DNA from 3 places in the Nonomuraea sp. NPDC050227 genome. Region 1 is predicted to be linked to each of the others. Evidence: riboswitches for the same ligand, from Rfam matches in the RefSeq annotation. Region 1 holds a riboswitch; each other region holds the start of a gene.
What was found. A riboswitch is a leader RNA that binds a small molecule or an ion and turns the genes downstream of it on or off. The one in region 1 is predicted to bind thiamine pyrophosphate.
Positions count from the first base shown of each region.

Region 2: it holds a riboswitch for thiamine pyrophosphate, as region 1 does, so the genes downstream of both, thiC (phosphomethylpyrimidine synthase ThiC) here and ACIBK9_RS30025 (FAD-dependent oxidoreductase) in region 1, are expected to answer to the same signal.
Region 3: it holds a riboswitch for thiamine pyrophosphate, as region 1 does, so the genes downstream of both, ACIBK9_RS03935 (purine-cytosine permease family protein) here and ACIBK9_RS30025 (FAD-dependent oxidoreductase) in region 1, are expected to answer to the same signal.

Region 1 is NZ_JBITJF010000008.1:220,840-228,206, reverse strand. It holds gene alc (allantoicase) at 1-934, shown strand, start outside; gene pknB (Stk1 family PASTA domain-containing Ser/Thr kinase) at 944-2,869, opposite strand; gene ACIBK9_RS30035 (thiazole synthase) at 3,149-3,904, opposite strand; gene thiS (sulfur carrier protein ThiS) at 3,897-4,097, opposite strand; gene ACIBK9_RS30025 (FAD-dependent oxidoreductase) at 4,094-5,674, opposite strand; TPP riboswitch at 5,664-5,780, opposite strand; gene ACIBK9_RS30020 (FAD-dependent oxidoreductase) at 5,833-7,002, shown strand; gene ACIBK9_RS30015 (Rv2175c family DNA-binding protein) at 7,033-7,367, shown strand, end outside.
Region 2 is NZ_JBITJF010000009.1:4,944-12,310, forward strand. It holds gene ACIBK9_RS31315 (glycosyl hydrolase family 95 catalytic domain-containing protein) at 1-1,158, shown strand, start outside; gene ACIBK9_RS31320 (class I SAM-dependent methyltransferase) at 1,118-1,738, opposite strand; TPP riboswitch at 1,774-1,886, shown strand; gene thiC (phosphomethylpyrimidine synthase ThiC) at 1,879-3,357, shown strand; gene ACIBK9_RS31330 (SDR family oxidoreductase) at 3,367-4,218, opposite strand; gene ACIBK9_RS31335 (DUF3427 domain-containing protein) at 4,298-7,367, opposite strand, start outside.
Region 3 is NZ_JBITJF010000001.1:726,816-734,182, forward strand. It holds gene ACIBK9_RS03925 (ATP-binding protein) at 1-1,285, opposite strand, end outside; gene ACIBK9_RS03930 (methylated-DNA--[protein]-cysteine S-methyltransferase) at 1,381-1,953, shown strand; gene ACIBK9_RS03935 (purine-cytosine permease family protein) at 1,939-3,276, opposite strand; TPP riboswitch at 3,267-3,380, opposite strand; gene ACIBK9_RS03940 (rhodanese-like domain-containing protein) at 3,432-3,755, opposite strand; gene ACIBK9_RS03945 (Fpg/Nei family DNA glycosylase) at 3,782-4,660, opposite strand; gene ACIBK9_RS03950 (TenA family protein) at 4,698-5,303, opposite strand; gene ACIBK9_RS03955 (GPP34 family phosphoprotein) at 5,327-5,977, shown strand; gene ACIBK9_RS03960 (LCP family protein) at 6,035-7,297, opposite strand.

The sequences.
Region 1 (7,367 bases):
CGCCCTGCCCGACCTGGCCCTGCGCACCCTCGGCGGCGCGGTCGTGGCGGCCAGCGACGAGTCCTTCGCCGAGAAGGAGAGCCTGATCAGGCCGGGCCGCCCCGGCTTCCGCGCCGAGACGTTCGGCAACAAGGGCCAGGTCTACGACGGCTGGGAGACCCGCCGCCGCCGCACCCCCGGCCACGACTGGGCGCTGGTGCGGCTGGGCCTGCCGGGCGCGATCCGCGGCGTGGTGATCGACACGGCCTGGTTCAAGGGCAACTACCCGCCGTACGCCTCGGTCGAGGCCGCCGCCGTGCCCGGCCATCCCTCGCCCGCCGAGCTGGCCGCCGCCGACTGGACGGAGATCGTCCCGAGGACGGCGCTCAAGGGCGACGCCGAGCACCACGTCGAGGTCACCGGGGACGACACCCGCTACACCCACGTACGCCTGAACATGTACCCCGACGGCGGCATCGCCCGTCTGCGCGTGCACGGCGAGGTGCGCCCCGACCTGTCCGTCTACGAGGGGCTGAGCCTCGACCTGGCCGCCCTCCAGAACGGCGGCCTGGTCACCGCCTGCTCCGACGAGTTCTACTCCGCGCCGAACAACGTCATCGCCCCCGGCCTGGCCCGCCACCAGGCGGAGGGCTGGGAGACCGCGCGCCGCCGCGGGCCGGGCAACGACTGGCTGCTCATCCGCCTGGCCGGGCCGGGCCTGGTGCGCCTGGCCGAGATCGACACCACGAACCTGATCTTCAACGCCCCCGGCCACGTCGCGCTCACCGGGCTGTCCGGCGGGCGCGAGGTCACGCTGCTGCCGAAGACCCGGTTGCAGCCCGACACGCCCCACCGCTTCCGGCTCGGCCACCCCGAACCGGTCACCCACGTACGGGTCGACATCTACCCCGACGGCGGGCTGGCCAGGGTGCGCCTGCACGGGCACCTGGCCTGACCCGGCGCGCTACTGCCAGAGGAAGACGGTCGCGCCGGGCGGCCGCTCACTGTTCGGTAACGGCCGCTGGTACTGCACGACGCCGCCGTTGGCCAGCCGCTGGACCCGTACGTGGAAGCCCAGCGACTCCAGCTCCGACTTGGCGTCCTTGACGTTCTTGCCGATGACCGCAGGCACCAGGCGGAACTCCTGGTCGTCGCGGGCCTCGTTGTCGCCCTTGAACCAGTCCCAGAAGTCGGTCTGGCAGCGCGCCACCGTGATCATCGCGGGGGTGCCCTTGTCGACCTCGGACTTGGCCTTCGGCGCCTGGGCGATGACCGTGCACGGCTCGGCGTCGTCGTCGACCTCGTTGACCTGCACCGCGAAGCCCTGGCCGCCGAGGTAGGCGGCGGCCTCGTCCTTCGGCATGCCGGTCACGTCGGGCATCACCATGCCGGCGCTCACGAAGATGCCGACCTTCGCGCCCTCCTTGACCTTCTCGCCGGCCTCGGGGGAGCTGCGGATCACCTTGTTCCGCTCGACCTCGCCGTTGGGCAGGCGCTTGACGCTGCCCACGGTGAGCCCGGCCTCGGCGATCTTGACGCGGGCCTCGTCGCTGGTCAGGCCCCTGACGCTGGGGACGATCACCCGCTTGGGGCCGAGCGAGGGCACCAGCGTGATCGTGCTGCCGCTCTCCACCTCGGTCTTGCCCTCGGGGTCGGTACGCAGCACCAGCCCCTCGGCGGTGTCCTCGTTGTACTCGCCGGCGACCTTGTTGACCTTGAAGCCCTTGCTCGTGGCGGCGCGCTCGGCGACCACCACGTTCTGGCCGACGAGGTCGGGCACCTGCACGTACTGGGTCTGGGAGAAGTACCAGCCGGTCACCGCCACCGCGACGACCATGACCGCGGCGAGCAGGACCAGGAACCAGTTGGGCCTGAACGAACGCCTGGACGGCGGCGGCGACACCGGCGGCGTCACCTCGGCGCGCGGCTGGATCAGCGTGTGCGCCGGCGCGGCCAGCGGCATCGACGGGGCGCCCGCGCCGCTCGGCCGCGGCGGCATCGACTGGTTGAACACGGCCGTCATGGCCGGCGGGGTGCTCAGCCGGGGCAGCATCCGGTGGGCGTCGACCGCCTCGACCAGCATCGCCGTGGCGTCGGCCGGGCGGTCGTGGGGCTCGCGGGCCGTGGCGTGCCCGACCAGCGTGTCGATCAGCGGCGGCACCTCGGGCACCAGCGACGACGGCGGCGGCACCGTGTCGTGCACGTGCCGGTAGGCCACCGACATCGGCGTCTCGCCGTCGTAGGGCTGCTGCCCGGTCACCAGCTCGAACAGCATGATGCCGGCGGCGTAGACGTCGCTGCGCACGTCGGCGCCGCCGGTGGTGACCTGCTCGGGCGACATGTAGCCGATCGTGCCGATCATCACGCCGGTACGGGTCTGGTTGGTCGCCTCGATCGCCCTGGCCAGCCCGAAGTCGACGACCTTGACCCGGCCGTCGTCGGTCATCAGCACGTTCTCGGGCTTCACGTCGCGGTGGACCATCCCGGCCTGGTGGGCCGCGCCCAGGGCGGCCAGCACCGGGATCATGATCTCCAGCGCCTCGCGGGCGGGCAGCCTGCCGCGCTCGCGCAGGATGTCGCGCAGCGTGCGGCCCGGCACGTACTCCATCGACAGGTAGACGACGTCGGTGTCGGTGCCCTGGTCGAAGACGTGCACCACGTTGGGGTGGGACAGGCTGGCCACCGACTTGGCCTCGCCGATGAACCTGCGGACGAACGCCGGGTCCTCGGCGAGCGAGCGGTGCATGACCTTCAACGCGACAGTGCGATCCAGCCGGACGTCGAGCGCCAGGTAGACGGTCGCCATACCGCCCCGGGCGATCCGGCTCTCGATGCGGTAACGCCCATCGAGGAGCCGCCCGACCAGGGGGTCCGCAGTCGTCTTATCCACCACCCCCCTGAGTTTACGGGCGTTTTGCCACCGGCAGGGCCCACGCGCCCGAAACCGATGCGGAGACGTTCCCGCGAGAGCGGCCCCGACCGGCGGAAGGGCCGGCGCGAGCCGGTCCCTCCGGCAGTCTCGGAGGGGGATCTCCAGGGGATCACCAGGTCGTCTCCGGGGCGTCTCCGGGGCCGTCTCGCGCGGGCGTCTCCGGGCCGTCTCCCGGGGGCGTCCCCGGGGTGTCTCCGGGGTGTCTCCGGCCGTCTCCTGGGCGTCTCTGGGGCGCCTTTAGGGGGTCGTCGGTGAGGACGCCTCGGCGTAGCGCCGGCGCGGGATCCGGCCCGCCTGCCGAGCCTGGCGTCCGGCCGCCACGGCCGCCCTCATCGCCGAGGCCATGAGCTCGGGCCGCTGCGCCCGGGTGACCGCCGTGGCCAGCAGCACCGCGTCGCAGCCCAGCTCCATGGCCAGGGCGGCGTCGCTGGCCGTGCCGATGCCGGCGTCGAGGATCACCGGCACCCCGGCGGACTCCACGATGAGCTCGATGTTGTGCGGGTTCCTGATCCCGAGCCCCGAGCCGATCGGCGCGCCCAAGGGCATCACCGCCGCGCAGCCGGCCTGCTCCAGCCGCCGCGCCAGCGCCGGGTCGTCGCCGATGTACGGCAGCACCACGAACCCGTCGGCCACCAGCCGCTCGGCGGCGTCGAACGTCTCGATCGGGTCGGGCAGCAGCGTGCGCTCGTCGGCGATGACCTCAAGCTTGACCCAGTTCGTCCCCAGGGCCTCGCGGGCCAGCCGGGCCGTCAGCACGGCCTCGCCCGCGGTGAAGCAGCCCGCGGTGTTCGGCAGCACCTTGATGTCGCGGCGGCGCAGCACGTCCAGGACCGAGCCGCGGGCGCCCGGGTCGAGCCGCCGCATGGCCACCGTGGTCAGCTCGGTGCCCGAGGCGACCAGGGCCTGGTCGAGCACCTCCAGGGAGGGCGCGCCGCCGGTGCCCATGATGAGCCGGGAGGCGAACTTCTCCCCGGCGATGATCAGCTCATCCACCCTGCACCGCCGTCAGAACCTCGACGCGGTCGCGGTCGCCGAGCGCCGTCGTCTCCCACGAGCTCCGCGTCACCACCTCGTCGTTCACGGCCACGGCCACGCCGGTGGTGGCGGTGGTCAGCGTCCGTACGGCCTGGGCCACGGTGGTGCCGTCGGCCACCTCGTGCGCGGCGCCGTTGATCGTCACAATCATGAAATATCCCGAAATCTCGCGGGCGAGCACAGCGCGGCGAGCTCGCCCTCCTCACCCGTCAGAATCCCCGCGCCCGTCGAAACCCCCGCCACCCGAGCCGCCGCCTGGGCCGCCGGCTGCGTGCCTGTCTGCACCGCCGCCTGGGCCGCGGCCTGTGTGCCTGTCTGGGCCGTTGTCGGGGCCGCCGTCGGGGGCCTCGACGTCGCGGACGGGGGCGTCGTGGACGGTGTCAGCACCGCCGACGTGACCAGGGCCGCCGTCAGGGGGGCCAGCAGCACCCCGCCCCGATGGTGGCCGGTCGCCAGCACCAGCCCCGGGACCTCGCCCGCCCCGATGATCGGCAGGTTGTCGGGGGTGCCCGGACGCAGCCCGGCGACCACGTCGGCGACCTCCAGCTCGGTGACGCCCGGCACCAGCTCCCTGGCGTCGCGCAGCAGCTCGTAGAGCCCGCCCGCGGTCACCCGGGTGTCGAACCCCAGCTCCTCCTGGGTCGCCCCGAGCACCAGCTCGCCGTCGCCCCTGGGGACGAGGTAGACGGGCGCGCCGTGCACCATCCCGCGTACGCACCGGCCGAGCAGCGGCTGCGGCGAGCGCAACCGCATGATCTGCCCCTTGACCGGCCGGACGGGCACGTCGGCCAGCTCCCCGCTCCACGCCCCGGCGGCCAGCACCACCCGCTCGGCCGCGATCTCCGGCACCGCCGGCTCAGGCTGACCGAGCACGGCCTCAAGCCGCACCCCTGTCACAGCACCTGTCACGGCTCCCGCCACAGGTCCTGCCGCACCGCCTGCCCCAGCACCGATCCCAGCGCCGGTCCTAGAGCTGATCCCACCGCCGGTCAGAGCGCCGGTGCCAGAGCTGGTCCCAGCGCCTGTCGCGGCGCCCGGAGCGGCGTCGCCGTCGCGCAGCAGGCCGGTCACCCGCGCCCGCACCACGGGCACGCCCAGCCGGTCGAGCGCGGCCAGCAGCGCCGCCGTGACCCGGCGCGGATCGACCCAGGCGTCACCGGGGGCCAGCAGCCCGCCGCGCACCGAAGGGGCCAGCATGGGCTCCAGACGCCGGCACTCGCGCCCGGTCAGCCGCTCGACCCGCAGCCCCAGCTTGTCCATGAACGCCGCCAGGTCGTCGAGCGCCGCGAGGTCGTCGGCCCCGAAGGCGACGTCGAGCGTGCCGTCGGCGCGCAGGTCGAGCGCACGACCAGCGGCCCCCTCCGGCCCGATCACCCCGAACGCGCCCCCGAACGCCTCCCCGGCCCTCGCCCCGGCCCCGCCACCGGGACCGCCGCTCAGCCCCGTGCCGAGACCCGCCCCAGAGCCCGCACCGAGATCGGGGCCGAGGCCCGCGTCGGCGGCCAGTTCGGCGGCGAAGGACGGCCATCGGCTCAGCGAGGCGGCCCCCAGCCGCAGCAAAGGCTCCTCGGTGTAGGCGACCTCGCTGACGGGCGCCAGCATCCCGGCCGCCGCGTAGGACGCCCCGCGCCCCGGGGCCGGATCGACCACCGTGACGGGCAGCCCCTCGCGGGCCAGCCGCCAGGCGATCGACAACCCGACGACGCCGCCGCCCACGATCACATTCATCCGCGCTCCCTTCGCCGGCATGATCCGGATCAGGTGTCTTGCGGTCGAAGGCCCGCTCAAGCCTTCCTCTCAGCCCGGTGACGGCCGGACTCCCGCGCGTCTTGCGCCTCCAGCCTACGGCCTCGGCGCGACGTGCCGGCACCGCCCCCGTTATGGTCATGAACGTGAACCATGTCGTAGTGGTGGGAGCGGGCCTGGCCGGGCTGCGCAGCGCGGAGGCGCTGCGCGGGCGCGGCTTCACCGGACGGATCACGCTGATCGGCCAGGAGCGCCATCGGCCCTACGACCGTCCGCCGTTGTCCAAGGCCGTGCTGTCCGGCGCGGCCGACTCCAGCTTCCTGGAGGCCGACCTCGACGCGCTGGAGGTCGACTTCTGGCCAGGGGTCACCGCCAAGGCCCTGCGCGAGGGCGTCGTGGAGACGACCGAGGGCGAGCTCGGCTACGACGGCCTCGTGATCGCCACCGGCACCGAGCCGATCACCGTGCCCGGCGACGGCCCCCAGCACGTCCTGCGCACCCTCGACGACGCCCACGAGCTGCGCGCCGGGCTCGTGGCCGGAGCCCATGTGGCGATCATCGGCGCCGGCTGGATCGGCGCCGAGGTCGCCACCGCCGCCCGCAAGGCCGGCTGCTCGGTGACCGTGATCGAGGCCGGCCCCGCCCCGCTGGCCAACGCCGTGGGCCCGGAGATCGGCGCCCGCACGCGACACTGGTACGACGGCATCGACCTGCGCCTGAACACCATGGTCGACGAGGTGGACGAGGGCGGCGTGCGGCTGGTGGGCGGCGAGTTCGTCCAGGCGCACGTGGTCGTCACGGGCATCGGCGTGCGCCCGGCCGTCGAGTGGCTGGCCGGCTCCGACATCGACCTGCACAACGGCGTCGTCACCGACGAGCACCTGCGCACGTCCATGCCGAACGTGGTCGCCGCCGGCGACTGCGCGGCCTGGTGGTCGCGCCGCTACGGCGTCCGGCTGCGCGTCGAGCACTGGGACACCGCGCTCGGCTCGCCCGAGGTCGCCGCCGCGACCCTGCTGGGGGAGGAGGCCGTCTACGACCCGGCCCCCTACTTCTGGTCCGAGCAGTTCGGCCACATGGTCCAGTACATCGGCCACCACCCCTCCGGCGACCGCCTGCTCTACCGGGGCGAGCCCGAGGGCAAGTGGTCGGCCGTCTGGCTGACGTCCGGCGACACCCTCGCCGCCGTGCTCGCCGTCGACCGGCCCCGGGACTACGTGCAGGGCCGTAGGATCATCGAAGGCGGGCATCGCCTCGACACAGAACGCCTGGTAGATCCAGAGGTCCCCCTACGGGATTGTGTTGTTTGAGCAAGGACGGCATGTGGTAGTTGTGGTTTCGTGACGCTTTCTGTTGCACAGATCGACCGGGAGACCGACCAGCTCGTCGACGAGTGGCTCACTCTCCCCGAAGTGGCCTCACGCCTCGACCTCTCGATCGGGCGGGCCAAGCAACTCCTCAAGGACCACAAGCTGCTCGGCGTGCGCCGTGGCGGCGGCGGGCCACAGGTTCCCGCGGTGTTCCTCGACGGGAAGGACGTGATGAAGGGCCTGCCCGGCACACTGACCGTGTTGCAGGACGCCGGCTACGACGACATCGAGTCGTTGCGCTGGCTCTTCACCCCAGACGAGTCCCTGCCGGGGTCGCCCATCGAGGCGATCAAGGCCGGCCGTCA
Region 2 (7,367 bases), on a different contig from region 1:
GAGTCCGACTACCACACCAACATCAACCTGCAGATGAACTACTGGCCGGCCGAGCCGGCGAACCTGGCCGAGACGGCGGTGCCGTACCAGGAGTTCGTGGCGGGGCTGCGCGCGCCCGGACGCGAGACCGCGCGAACGATGTTCGGCTCCGCGGGGTGGGCGGTGCACTCCAACACCAACCCGTTCGGGTTCACGGGGGTGCACGACTGGCCCACGTCGTTCTGGATGCCGGACGCCGCCGGCTGGCTGGTGCGCCAGCTCTACGAGCGTTACCTGTTCGACGGGGACGAGCGCTACCTGCGCGGGCACGCCTATCCGGCGATGCGCGAGGCCGCCGAGTTCTGGCTGGCCAACCTGTGTCCCGACGCGCGCGACGGCAGCCTCGTCGTCTCGCCCGCGTACTCGCCCGAGCACGGTGACTTCACCGCGGGCGCGGCCATGCCGCAGCAGATCGTCCGGGAACTGTTCGCCTGCACGGCCGCGGCCGCGCGCACGCTCGGCGTGGACGCCGAGTTCGCCGGACGGCTGCGCGCGGCGGCCGACCGGCTCGATCCCGGGCTGCGGGTCGGCTCCTGGGGGCAGCTCCAGGAGTGGAAGGCCGACCTCGACGACCCGTCCGACCGGCACCGGCACGTCTCCCAGCTCTACGCCCTGCACCCCGGGACGCAGCTCACCGCCCCCGAGCACCTGGCCGCGGCGCGCACCACCCTCGAAGCGCGCGGCGACGGCGGCACGGGCTGGAGCATGGCCTGGAAGGTCAACTTCTGGGCCCGGCTCAAGGACGGCGACCGCGCCCTGACCATGCTGAGCGGGCAACTGCGCGCCAGCACGCTGCCCAACCTGTGGGACACGCATCCGCCGTTCCAGATCGACGGGAACCTCGGCGCGACCGCCGGGGTGGCCGAGATGCTGCTCCAGAGCCACGCCGGCGTCATCGAGCTGCTGCCCGCGCTGCCGGCCGCCTGGCGCGCGGGCTCGTTCGACGGGCTGCGCGCCCGCGGCGGCTTCACCGTCGGGGTGACCTGGGCGGACGGCGTGCCGGTCGAGGTCAGGCTGTCGTCGGCGCGCGGCGGGACCGCCCGGCTGCGCGGCCCCGGGTTCGCGCTCGACCTGGAGACTAGGGCTGGGGAGAGCTGCGCGCTGTCGCCAGCACGCTGAACCACGTGCGGTGGGTGACGTTCGTCTCGTGCCAGGCGACCGCGAACCCGGCCGCGTCCAGCACCGCGAGCAGGTCGCCCGCGTCGCGGTGGACGAACCAGCGCTCGTACTCCGTCCGGTACGGCACCGGCTCCCAGCCCTCGCCGTCGCCCAGGGCGGTGGTCAGCGCGAGCACCCCGCCGGGGCGCAGCGCCGCGTGCCAGGCGCGCAGCGTCGCCTCGGTCTGCTCGGACGGCACGTGCACGAGGGCCGCGGCCGACCAGACGCCGTCCAGGGACGCCGGCGACAGCGGCGGGCGTCGCAGATCGCCCAGGACGGTGGGCACGCCGTGCCCGGCGGCGAGCCTGGCCATCTCGATCGACAGGTCCACGCCCACGGTGGTCAGGCCGCGTCCGGCGAACCAGGCCGACTCGCGCCCCGGGCCGCATCCCAGGTCGGCGACCGTGGCTCCGGCGGGCAGGGCTGAGGCGAACCGGTCGCGGAAGGCCGCGAACGAGGGGGGCGGTTCGGTGAACTGCTCGTCGAACTGGCGCGCGATGCGGTCGTAGGTGGCGGTCGTGTGCGCAATGGGATCGGACATCCCCTTGATCCTGCCACGCGCGGGGTTATGATCGCGATGACCAACGCGGGAGCCCGGTGCGGACCGGGCTGAGAGGACGGCTGTCAGCCGCCGACCGCCAGAACCTGCTCCGGATAATGCCGGCGAAGGGAGTTTGCGCGATGAGCGACGCGCGCTTTTCCAAGATCTACATCGGTGACCTTCAGGTGCCGATGCGCGAGGTCAGGCTGTCGAACGGCACGTCGGTGCGGCTCTACGACACCTCGGGGCCGTCGCGTACCGACCGCTCGGCGTGGGGGTCGCCGGTCACCCAGCTCGGCGCGGCGCGGCGCGGCGTGGTGACCAAGGAGATGGAGTTCGTGGCCGTCCGGGAGGGGATGACGCCCGAGTTCGTCCGGCAGGAGGTCGCGGCCGGGCGGGCGGTCATCCCCGCCAACGTCAACCATCCGGAGTCCGAGCCGATGGCGATCGGCCGGAACTTCCTGGTCAAGATCAACGCCAACATCGGCAACTCCGCCGTCACCTCCTCGATCGAGGAGGAGGTCGAGAAGATGACCTGGGCCACCCGGTGGGGCGCCGACACCGTCATGGACCTGTCCACCGGGCCGAACATCCACGAGACCCGCGAGCAGATCATCCGCAGCTCGCCCGTCCCGGTCGGGACCGTGCCCATCTACCAGGCGCTGGAGAAGGTGGGCGGGCGGCCCGAGGCGCTGTCGTGGGAGGTCTACCGCGACACCCTGATCGAGCAGTGCGAGCAGGGCGTCGACTACGTGACGGTGCACGCGGGCGTGCGGCTGGCGCACGTCCCGCTGACCGCCCGCCGCAAGACCGGGATCGTCTCGCGCGGGGGCTCGATCATGGCCGCCTGGTGCCTGGCCCACCACCGCGAGAGCTTCCTGTACGAGCACTTCGACGAGATGTGCGCCCTGCTGGCCCGCTACGACGTGACGTTCTCGCTGGGCGACGGGCTGCGCCCCGGCTCGATCGCGGACGCCAACGACGAGGCCCAGTTCGCCGAGCTGCGCACCCTGGGCGAACTGACCAAGATCGCGCACGCGCACGACGTGCAGGTCATGATCGAGGGCCCCGGCCACGTGCCCATGCACAAGATCAAGGAGAACGTCGACCTGCAGCGCGAGCTCTGCGACGACGTGCCCTTCTACACCCTCGGCCCGCTCGTCACCGACATCGCCCCTGGCTACGACCACATCACCTCGGGCATCGGCGCCGCCATGATCGCCTGGTACGGCACCGCCATGCTCTGCTACGTCACCCCCAAGGAGCACCTCGGCCTGCCCAACCGCGACGACGTCAAGACCGGCGTGATCACCTACAAGATCGCGGCGCACGCGGCGGACCTGGCCAAAGGACACCCGCAGGCCCAGGCGTGGGACGACGCCCTGTCGGACGCCCGGTTCGAGTTCCGCTGGGAGGACCAGTTCGACCTGTCGCTCGACCCGGACACCGCCCGCGCCTTCCACGACGAGACCCTGCCGGCCGCGCCCGCCAAGACCGCGCACTTCTGCTCGATGTGCGGCCCGAAGTTCTGCTCGATGAAGCTCAGCCACGAGGTGCGGGCGGGCATGGCCGACAAGGCGGCCGAGTTCCTCGGGAAGGGCGGCTCGATCTACCTCTGACCTGCGCGGTCAGCCAGGGAGCGTCTCGCCGCCGATCGGGGCCAGCACCTCGCCCGTGTAGTACGAGGACAGCCGGTCGGCGGCGAAGAACACGTACGAAGGGGCGATCTCGTCGGGGTCGGCGGCCCGCTTCATCGGCACCTGCGCGCCGAACTTCGCCACCTTCTCCTCCGGCATCGTGGCCGGGATCAGCGGCGTCCAGACCGGGCCGGGGGCGACGGCGTTGATCCTGATGCCGCGCTCGACCAGGTTCTGGGCCATCGAGTAGGTGAAGGCGTTGATCGCGCCCTTCGTCGCGGCGTAGTCGATGAGGGTCTTGTTGCCGCGCAGGCCGTTGATCGAGGAGGTGTTCACGATCGCGCTGCCCTCCCGCAGGTGCGGCAGCGCGGCCTTGGTGACGCGGTAGTAGCTGTGGATGTTGACCGCGAACGTGTGCTCCCACTGCTCGTCCGTCAGCTCCTCCAGGGAGTCGACCGGCGCCTGGTAGGCCACGTTGTTGACCAGGACGTCCAGGCCGCCCAGCTCGGAGACCGCCTGCTCCACGACCGTCGCGCAGTGGTCGCGGTCGCCCAGGTCGCCGGGCAGCAGCACGCACCGCCGTCCCTCCTGCTCGACCAGGCCGCGGGTGTGGTTGGCGTCGTCGTGCTCGTCGAGGTAGGCGATGGCGACGTCCGCGCCCTCCTTGGCGAACGCCACCGCCACCGCCCGGCCGATGCCCGAGTCGCCACCGGTGATCAGCGCCTTCTTGCCCGCCAGCAGGTCCCTGCCCTCGTAGCCGCGCATCTCGTCACGCGGCTCGGGGGACATCTCGTCCGTACGGCCCGGGTACCGCTGGCTCTGGGGTGGTGGTGTCTCCGACATGTCCGGCGATCTTCCCCTGACGGGGTATCGGTAACGTCATGCTTCGCCCAGATCACCCCTGCCCGAAGAGCCGCGGCGGTCAGCCGGCGATGGCCGCGCGCCGGAACAGGTCCGCGGGCATCTCCTCGTCCAGCCTCCAGGTGACGGCCATCGGGCGTTCGCCCTTGTGCTCGACGTAGCGGGCGGTGCCGTGGAAGACGTACGGCTCGGGGTGGCGAAGGTCGTTCTCCGTGCGTTCCCTGGTGAACAGCAGGACGTGGCTGCCGGTGTGCTCGTGCCTCTGGTAGCGCAGGCCGGTGGCCGACGCTGCACCGGTCCGGTTCTGGGACTCCCAGTGAAACAGCTCCGGGGTCAGGGCGTAGTCCCGGTACATGGTCTGCGGGGAGAACTCCTTCTCGTTCTTGCGCAGGGTGACGAAGAGAGCGTCGCAGCGGGTGGCCGGGCACCACGCCACGCCCTCCCGCATGGTGGCGGGCACGGAACCGCCGAGGCTCGCCCAGCCCAGAGCGGCCAGGACCTCGTCGGCCGAGTAGTGGCCGTTGAGGACCAGCGGCACGCCGGCGAGCGTCGCGGGAAGCGGCTTGGTCACATGGCGCGGGCGCTCCACGCCGTGGGCGAGGACATCCAGGATCTCCCCGCACAGGTCCGGCTCGGCCCGCAACCGGTCCAGGCCCTCGTCGTAGGTGGCGAAGCCGCCGCCGTCCCGCCAGAAGGAGAAGAACAACATGCGGGCGAACGCCTGTGTGGTCGGCGGGCAGTCGTCGTAGCGGGGCCCGTCGGGACGCAGCAGGCCGGCGTAGGCCGCGGCCCGCGGGCGGTCGTCGACGTGGAGCAGCGCGCGGATCCGGCGGCCCAGCGCGTTCTCCAGCGGGGAGGCGGGGGCGGTGACCAGGCCGGAGCGGCGCAGCAGGTCGGTCCAGTAGCGGCGGTTGCGGTACAGGTCGTCGATGTCGCGGCCACTCACCTCCAGGTACTTCACGAGCGATGTCTCGGCGAGCGACCGGATCTCCTGCGTGACCATGGTGACCGTCGCGCTCAGATGGATCCGCAGCTCGTCGAGCAGGCGGTCTTTGGTGACCCGGTCCAGGACGATCTGCGAGCCCGACGGCAGGAGCGGGAAGTCGTTCTTGACCTGTGTCTCCAGCCGCCCTCGGACGAAGCCGGTGAGCGCCTGGAACCGGTTGCCGAAGCGGTACTCCTTGCGGTGCTGGCCGACGAAGTCGAGGACGGTCAGCACGTCCTTGTCGGGCGTGCGGCGCAGGCCGCGGCCGAGCTGCTGCAGGAAGACGGTGGCGCTCTCGGTCGGGCGCAGCAGGAGCAGGGTGTTGACGTCGGGCACGTCGAGGCCCTCGTTGAACAGGTCCACGGCGAACAGGAAGGCGACCCTCCCCTCGCGCAGGGCCTTCAGCGCGTCCTTGCGCGACAGGTCGTCGGTGCCGCTGTCCACCGCCCGCGAGGGCAGCCCCGCCTTGGTGAAGAAGTCGGCCATGAAGCGCGCGTGTCCCACCGAGACGCAGAATCCGAGTCCGCGCACCGCCGCCAGGTCGCTGACCTTGTCCAGGAGCGCGTTGAACACCAGCCGCGCCCGCGCGGTGTCGCCGGTGAGGACGTTGTCCAGCGACGCCAGGTCGTAGGAGCCGCGCGACCACTTCACCGTGCTGAGGTCGGTCTCGTCGTTGATGCCGAAATAGTGGAACGGGCAGAGCAGGTCGGCGTCGAGGGCGTCCCACAGGCGCAGCTCCGAGGCGATGCGCCCGTCGAAGAACTCGTCCTGCACCCAGGTGCCGTCCGCGCGTTCGGGGGTGGCGGTCAGGCCCAGGAGCTCCTTGGGCCGGAGACGGCCGATGACCTGGCGGTACGTGCGGGCAGCCGCATGATGGAACTCGTCGATGACGACCACGTCGAAACGGTCGGGGGCGAAGGTGTCGATGATCCTGCTGAGGGACTGGACCGAGGCGAAGACGTGCTGCCACTGCCGGGAACGTTCGTCGCCGACGTGCAGCTCGCCGAAGTCCGGCACGGCCAGAACCTGCCGGTAGGTGTGCATGGCCTGGGCCAGGATCTCCCGGCGGTGCGCCACGAACAGCAGGGTCGGCCGGCGACCGAGACGCCGTTGCAGGTTGCGGTAGTCGAACGCGGCGACGACGGTCTTGCCCGTGCCGGTCGCGGCCACCAGCAGGTTCCGGTGCCGGTCGTGGACGGTCCGTTCGACATCGAGGTCCTCCAGCATCTCCCGCTGGTGCGGGAAGGGATGCGGGACCAGGGCCGGGATGTCGAAGATCCGTTCACCGCTCTGCGACCGGGACAGCGCCTCGTCCAGCCGGCCGCCGTCCGTCTCCGGGTCGTACGGCTCGAACTCGGGACGGTTCCAGTAGGAGTCGAAGGTCGCCTCGAACTTGTCCAGCAGCCGGGGCGTCGTCACCGACGACAGACGCACGTTCCATTCCAGCCCGTCGAGCAGGGCCGCCCGGGACAGGTTCGAGCTGCCGACGTACGCGGTGTCGAAGCCCGTACGGCGGCGCAACAGCCACGCCTTGGCGTGCAGCCGGGTCGAGTTCTGCTCGTAACTGACGCGGACCTCGGCGCCGAAGTCGCGGACCAGCCGGTCGAGCGCCCGGCGTTCGGTCGCGCCCAGGTAGGTCGTGGTGATGACCCGCACCGGCACGCCGCGCCGCCCCAGCTCGGCCAGCGGACGTTCGAGGATGCGCAGCCCCGACCACTTGACGAACGCGCACAGCAGGTCGACCCGGTCGGCGCTGGCCAGCTCCGTGGCCAGCTCGTGGGCCAGGTTGGGATCCTCGCGGGCGTTGGTGAGCAGGGCCGCCTCGGAGAGCGACGTCAGCGGCCTGGCGGGGGCGGCCGCGCCGGGTTCGTTCCGGACGACGGACAGCAGGCGGGCGGGCCCGTCGGAGACGACCTCCGCCTCAGCGTCAGCGAGCAGGGCGAGCAGCCGGTTGGCCAGCCGCACCTGCTCCTCCGGGTCCTTGAGCGCGGCGAACGCCCGGGTGGCCGTCTCGCCGAGGAACCGGCCCAGCAGGTGGCTGACCTCCTCCTTGTCGACGGGGGAGATCTCGACGAGGTGATCCGCGTCCCGCCAGCCGGCCGCGCGCTCCTGGAGTCTGCGGGTGAGCAGCGAGTCGTACAGGCCG
Region 3 (7,367 bases), on a different contig from region 1:
AGCGGCGTTCCGCGTCGCTCATCTTGTCCCAGCGCGCGTCGAGCGTGCCGGCGAACCCGCGCACGATCGTGATCGGCGTGCGCAGCTCGTGGCTGGTGGTGGCCAGGAAGAGGTCCTTGGCCTCCTCCAGCTCCTTGGCCTGGGTGACGTCGCGGAAGTCGATGACGATCTCGCCGGTCTCCTCGATGCGCGCGCTCACCACGTCCAGCCAGCGCCCGTTCTCCAGCTGGAAGGTGAGCTTCTCGCCGGGGCTGGGCAGCGGGAACGGCGGCGGGCCGCCGAGCACCGCGTCGGCGGGGAAGGCGGTCAGCTCGGCCGCGGCGGGGTTCCAGCGCACGACCCGGCCGGCGTCGTCCAGCACGGCGATGCCGTCGGCGCTGGCGTCGAACACGGCCCGCTCGTGCGCCCGCTGCCGCACCGCCTCCTGGTAGGCCACCGCGTTGCCGACCGCGATGCCGGCGTGCCCGGCCAGCAGTTCGAGCAGCTCCAGCTCCAGGTGGCCGGGGGCGGGCCCGGCGAACAACGCGTAAAGGGCCCCGTAGGGGCGGCCGCCGACCGCGGCCAGGCCGAGCGCGATCGTGTGCAGCCCGTTGAGCCTGGCCCACACCAGGTCGCCGAGCCCCTGGGACTCCAGCATGACGGTCTTGCCCGTCCGTAAGAGCTTGTCCACCAGGCTCGTCCGCAGGCCGGTGGTGGTGCCCCTGAGCGTCTCCGGCAGCCGGTACGTGCTGACCAGCCGCAGCCGCTCGCCCTCGATCAGCACGAACCCGCCCGCGTCCGCGCCCGTCAGCTCGGTGAGGCTGGCCGAGATGCGGTCGAGCACGGCCGGCAGCTCCAGCTCGGAGTTGATGTCGCCGACCACGTCGGTGAGCCGGCGCACCAGCCTGGCCCGGCGTTCCATGCGCAGCCCGGCGACCTCGTCGGCCCGCGCGGGATGGTGGGCCAGGACGTAGCCGACCACGGAGTTGCCCATGCGCAGGGCGTTGATGTCCACCCGCAGGTCGAGCGGCCTGCCGTCCTTGTGGACGCGCTTGGTGCGCAGCGACACCTGGCCCCCGGTGCGGACGCGCTCCAGCACCGCGTTGTGCTCGGCGGCCAGCTCGTCGGGGACGATCGGCGCCCGGCGACCCAGCATCTCGGCCGCCGTCCAGCCGAACAGGTGCTCGGCCGCCGCGTTCCAGACCAGCACGCTCTGGTCGCGGTCGAGCGCCACCACGGCGTTGGGGGACCCGGCGAGCACGGCGCGAGCGATCTCCTCGTCACTCCCGACCCATGCGTATCCCACACCTCCATAGTGCACGTGGCGTGGTGGGTCTGACGGGCGATCCGTCCGATACGCTGCGCTCACGAAGATTCCGGTGGCTGAAACGGGTGAGCGGCATGTCGAGCAGCGACCTCGATGCCCTGCTGAGAGTGACCTCCAGCACCTACAAGGGCGAGGGGCCGCCACACATCGCGTTCGGCACCTACGACGGCGCCGTGGGCAGGCTGGTGCTCGCGGTGACCGGCAAGGGCATCGCGGCCTGCAGTTTCGAGGCCGAGAACACCGTGTTCGAGCGGGTGGCCAAGGAGGTCGGCACGTTCATCGGGCCCGACGCCCGCCGCCTCGACCCGGTGCGCCGGGAGCTCGACGCGTACTTCTCCGGCCGGCTGCGCACCTTCGCCACGCCGGTGGACCTCGCGCTGGCCACACCGTTCGCCCGTACCGTGCTGCAGAAGACCATGGCGGTGCCCTACGGCACGACCACGACGTACGAGGAGATCGGCGCGAGCATCGGACGGCCGCGCGCCCTTCGCGCGGTCGGCAACGCGATCGGCGCCAACCCGGTGTGCGTGATCGTGCCCTGTCATCGGGTGGTCCGTGAGGACGGCGAGCTCGGCGACTACGCCGGAGGCGTGGCCGCCAAGCAGCACCTGCTCAACGTCGAACGCCGGGTCTCAGCGGGCCGCTGAGCGACGCCGGCCGAGCACGCCGATGATCAGCGTCACCAGGGCCGCGACCAGCGCGCCGCCGAGCGCGCCGTTCATCCACGGCTCCCGCGTGAAGCCGACGGCCTCGCGGGCGGACGCCCAGAAGTCGTCCCAGCCGGCGACCGTGGGCGTCGAGGTGGTGAACCAGTAGGCGGCGAAGCCCAGCGCCCACGGCAGCAGCATCAGCCAGCGCGAGGGCGCGTCCTCGGCGGTGTTCCAGCGGGCCGCGCCGCCGAGCACGAAGTAGTCGACGGCCAGCACCGCGAACATCGGCACGAACACCGCGCCGATCACCCCGAGGAACGCGCCGTAGGAGGTGACGTCCACGACCAGGGCGATCGCGGTGGTGAGCACGCCGATCGCGGTCGAGACGATCCGCCGGTCCACCTTCGGCATCAGGTTCTGCAGCGAGACGGTGGTGGAGTAGACGTTGGCGAAGGACTGGTCGGTCTCGCGCAGCACCAGGATGCCGAAGAACAGCGCGCCCAGCGGCGCCGCGACGAACGGCTGGAACACGACCATGCCGTCGGCCTGGACCGCCTGGGCGCCCGCGATGGCCACCGCGTACACGCCGAGGGCCAGGCAGGCCACCTGGGCGACGGTGTAGCCGCCGACGACGCCGGTGAAGGCGGCCCGGCTGGAACGCGAGTGCCTGGCGAAGTCGGCGGCCATCGGCACCCACGACACCGACAGGGCGATGACGTAGTCGACGGCCGGGGCGAAGGCCGTCCAGGACCCGCCCGTGTACGTCGGCGCCTCGCCCAGGAACGACACGGTGAACCAGATCAGCGACACGATCACGCCGGCGGTCACGTACCGGCGCAGCAGCCGGATCGACCCGAGCGGCCAGACGGCGAGCGCGGTGGTCAGCACCCCCGCCACCACCACCCACACCTGGTACGGGACGCTTCCGAAGATCGCGTTCGCGGCCTTGGCGATCACCCAGAGCTCGAAGGCCCCCCAGCCGAGCATCTGCACGATGTTCAGCACGGACGGGACGTACGACATCTTCGCCCCGAACAGCCCGCGCAGCAGCACCATCGCCGGCCGCCCGGTCTGCGTGCCGGGAATGGCCGACAGGCCGACCATGGCCGTGCCGATGAGGCTGCCGACCACGGCGGCCGTGAGCGCGGCCACGAGGCTGAGCGGCGCGTTGCCCAGAGGATCGATCAGGACGAGCGCGCCGGAGAAGCCGAGGAGGCTGACACCGAGGTTGGCCCAGAGCGCGCCCTGGTCGAGGACGCCGAGGGTCTTGGGGGGCGCGCCGTCAAGGGTCAGCGGAACTTCGTCGACGACATGCGTCATCGCACACTCCCTACGCCGGCATTACCCGGACAGGTTCAGGCGGTCGGCAGCGGCTGTGTTGCTGCCCTCTCAGCCCGGCACCCCGAGCTCCCGCGACTATGCAGTTGGCGCCCTCATCATGCCTCAATGGCGGCGGAACCGCCACAGTGGGGCATTCAGGCCACGAAAGGATCCTGCCCGGTCTCGCTGACCATCGGACGGCGCGCGAACTCCCACGACTGCATGCCGCCGCCCACGTTGACGGCGTCGCGCCCGAGCTGGTTGAGCCACGCCGTGACCTGCATCGACCGGCCGCCGACCCGGCACACCACGTAGACGGTGCGGTCGGCGGGCACCTCCTCGACCCGGCCCTGGATCTGCGACATGGGGATGTGCACGGCCTCGGGGGCGTGGCCGGCCAGCCACTCGTCCTGCTCGCGGACGTCGAGCAGGTAGGCGTCGTCGGGAACGGCGGTGACGTCGATCTCTGGAACGGTCATGCCTCCATCATCCCGCGCCCGGGACCCTACTTGAGCAGGCGCGACATCCGCCGGTCGGCCAGCGGCTTCCCGCCCGTCTGGCAGGTCGGGCAGTACTGGAGCGCGGAGTCGGCGAAGGACACCTCGCGGATCGTGTCGCCGCACACGTCGCACGGCTGGCCGGCCCGGTTGTGCACGCGCAGCCCGGACTTCTTCTCCGCCTTGAGGTCTTTGGCGGCCAGCCCGTGCGCCCGTTCGACGGCGTCGCGCAACGTCGTCACGATGGCCTCGTGCAGGTCGGCGATCTGGGCGTCGGTCAGCGTCGCGGCGATCTTGAACGGCGACATCCTCGCCGCGTGCAGCACCTCGTCGGAGTAGGCGTTGCCGATGCCCGCGATCACCTTCTGGTCGCGCAGCAGCCCCTTGATCTGGGTGCGGTTGCCGCCCACGATGCGCTTGAGCGCCTCGACGGTGAAGGCGTCGTCGAGCGGGTCGGGGCCCAGCGCGGCGACGCCGGGCACGTCCTCCGGCTTGTCGGTGACGTAGACGGCCAGCCGTTTCTGCGTGCCGGCCTCGGTCAGCTCGAAGCCGGGGGCCAGGCCGTCGTCGTCCGGCGCCAGCCGTACGCGTACGGCCAGCGGCCCCTTGCCCGGCCGCACCGGCCGCGCGCCGGTCAGGTCGTCGCGCCAGCGCAGCCAGCCGGCGCGGGCCAGATGGATGATCAGGTGCAGGCCGTCGCAGTCGAGGTCGAGGAACTTGCCGTGCCTCGACACGTTCGTGACGGTGAGCCCGCCGAGCGCGGTGACCGGCGGGTCGAACGTCTTGAGCGCCTGGAAGCCGACGACGTCGACGCCGGCGATCGAACGGCCGACCGCCCGCTCGCGCAGGAAGTTGGTGAGCGACTCCACCTCGGGAAGTTCCGGCATGCCCCCAGGGTATGGCGCGCACCGGACCGGCACGCGACTACGGCACGTCCCAGAAGGCGAGCTCGTGTGCCATGCCCTCGGCGAACAGCGCCTCCGCCCGCACGGGGTCGGGGTCGGCCTCGTCGATCATCTGCCCGATCCGTACGGTCAGCGCCGCGAACGCGGGGTCGGCGTAGGTGTCCACCCAGGCCCGGTACCGCGGCTCGGCGGGCGGGTTCTCGGCGAGAATCTTCCCAAGACTCGAATATCCCCACATACACGGATAAAGCGCGGCCAACCCCTCCCCGTACGACCCCGCCGCCTCCAGCAGGAACGCCGTGTACGCCACACACGCCGGCCCCTTCACCGCGTTGTCCAGATCGGCCCCGAACTCCGCCGACAACGACCGATGCAGCCGCAGCTCGTCGTGGTACGTCGCGTACGCCAGATCCACCAGGTCTCCCAGATGCCCGTCCGGCGCCTGCCAGGCCAGCCTGGAGAACACCCGCACATAGTCGAGCAGGTACAGGTAGTCCTGCTCCAGCCAGGACCGGAAGACCGGCTCCGGCAGGTCGCCGCGCCCGATGCCGGCCACCGTGGGATGGTCCAGCTGCGCCTGGAGCAAGGGCCGGCCGATCGCGTGAAGTCTTTCCGAAATGCTCATGCCTGGGAGGTTAGTGTCGGGACATGACCGTGACGATCGCCGAAGAACTCCTCCTCCTCGCCCACGACGAGGAAACCGGCAAGCAGCTCATCGGAGGCGTCCAGCTCGACCCCGCGCTCGGCGGCGCGATCCTCGCCGAGCTGGCCGCCGCGGGCCGCGTCGAGCTGGCCGACGACAAGGTGACGGTGACGGACCCCACCCCGCTGGGCGACGCCGAGCTCGACGCCGCCCTCGCCCGCATGGCCGAGGACGGCAAGGCCAGGAAGCCCGCGTGGTGGGTGCAGCGGCTGCAGTCGGACAAGCTGCGCAGGCGCCTGCTCGCCAGGCTCGCCGAGGCGGGCGTGCTGGCCGAGGAGCGCGGCCGGGTCCTGGGCATCTTCCCGACCACGCGCTGGCCGGAGGCGGACCCCCAGGTGGAGGCCGACGTGCGCGAACGCGTCACGGCCGTCCTCGCGGGCGCCGACCCCGACGAGCGCACCGCCACGCTGATCGCGATCATGCACGCGGCGAAGCTCGACCGCAAAGCCTTCCCGGGCGCCGACCGCGAGCGCGTCAAGGAGATCGCCGAGGGCGAGTGGGCCGGCCAGGCGGTCGCCAAGACGATCACCGCCATCACCGCGGCCATCGCCGCCACCGCCTCCACCGCCGCGGTCGTCGCCGCCACCACGACCTGAGCCGGCCCTGACCGGGCCCGGCCGTTCCCGCGAGGCTCGCGCCTATGCGGGAACGGGTCAACCGGCGTCCACGATCTCCTTCGGCACCGGCTTGTCGGCCTTCAGCGCGTCGAAGAGGGCCAGCGCCTTGAGCCGGTCCCACTTGACCGCCGCGCCGCCGCCGGCGACGATCTCGTTCCCGCCGAACGGCACCACCGTCGTGACCGGGCTGTCGCCCATCGCCAGCCCCAGCGAGAGCATGTCGAACGCGCCGGTGCCGGAGTCGACCTCGACCGCGTCCGTGGCGCTCATGGCCAGCGGGATCGAGGTGAACGGGTTGATCAGCACGCCCGGACTGGCGGCCTTCTTCACCACCGCGCCGAGGAACTGCCGCTGCCGCTTGGTGCGCTCGAAGTCCGGCAGCGCGCCGCCCTTGCGGGTGCGCACGTAGCCGAGGGCCTGGGCGCCGTTGAGCACCTGCTTGCCCTTCTTGAGCTTGAGCCCGGCCTTGGGGTCGTCGACGTCGGCCCGGACGTTGATCTCGACGCCGCCGATCGCGTCCACGATGTCCACGAAGCCGGCGAAGCCGATCTCCATGTAGTTGTCGACGTGCACGCCGGTGACCGTCTCGATCGTGCGGACCAGCAGCTTCGGCCCGCCGGACGCGTACGCCGCGTTGAGCTTGTCGCGCCCGCGCCCCGGAATGGTCACCGCCGAGTCGCGCGGCAGGCTGACCAGGGTGGGCTTGTCGCCGTTGTCGGAGATGTGCAGCAGCATCATCGAGTCGGTGCGCTGCCCGACCGCGCGCCCGGTGGCCAGCTTCTTGCGCTCGGCCGCGGTCAGGCCCTTGCGGCTGTCGGAGCCCACCAGCAGCCAGTTGGTGCCAGGCGTGTCGGCGGGCCGGCCCGGGTACTCGTCGAGCACCCCGTCGATGCCCGCCAACCGGGAGTTGATCCAGAAGAACAGGCCGACGGACGCCACCAGGAGCAGCGCGACCAGGCCCGCGACGATCTTCAGGACGGTCCGGCCGCGCACCCGCGGCCCCCTGGGCCCGCGCGGCTCCTTCGGCGCGGTCTCGCCCGCCGCCCTGAGCGGTTTGACCGGGCTGTTCCCGGCACGCTCGCGTCCGTAGACCTTGCCCGATCGGGGAGGCGGCGGAGGCGGCGGAGGCGGCTGCTCGTCGGAGTAGGCGGGCAGCTTGGACGTGGCCGCGTTCGGCACGCCCGGCGGGACCCGGTGGGCGGGTGCGCCACCGGAACGCTGCCCGTCGCCGGGCCTCGGTGGCAGCGGGCGGCCGTCGCCCGGCGAGCGCATGGCCCGCGTACGGTCGTCCTCAGACACTTCGCCTTCTTCCCTTCGGTATGCCATAGACGCTACGTCCAACCCCCTGGCAGTGAAGACATCTCACCAA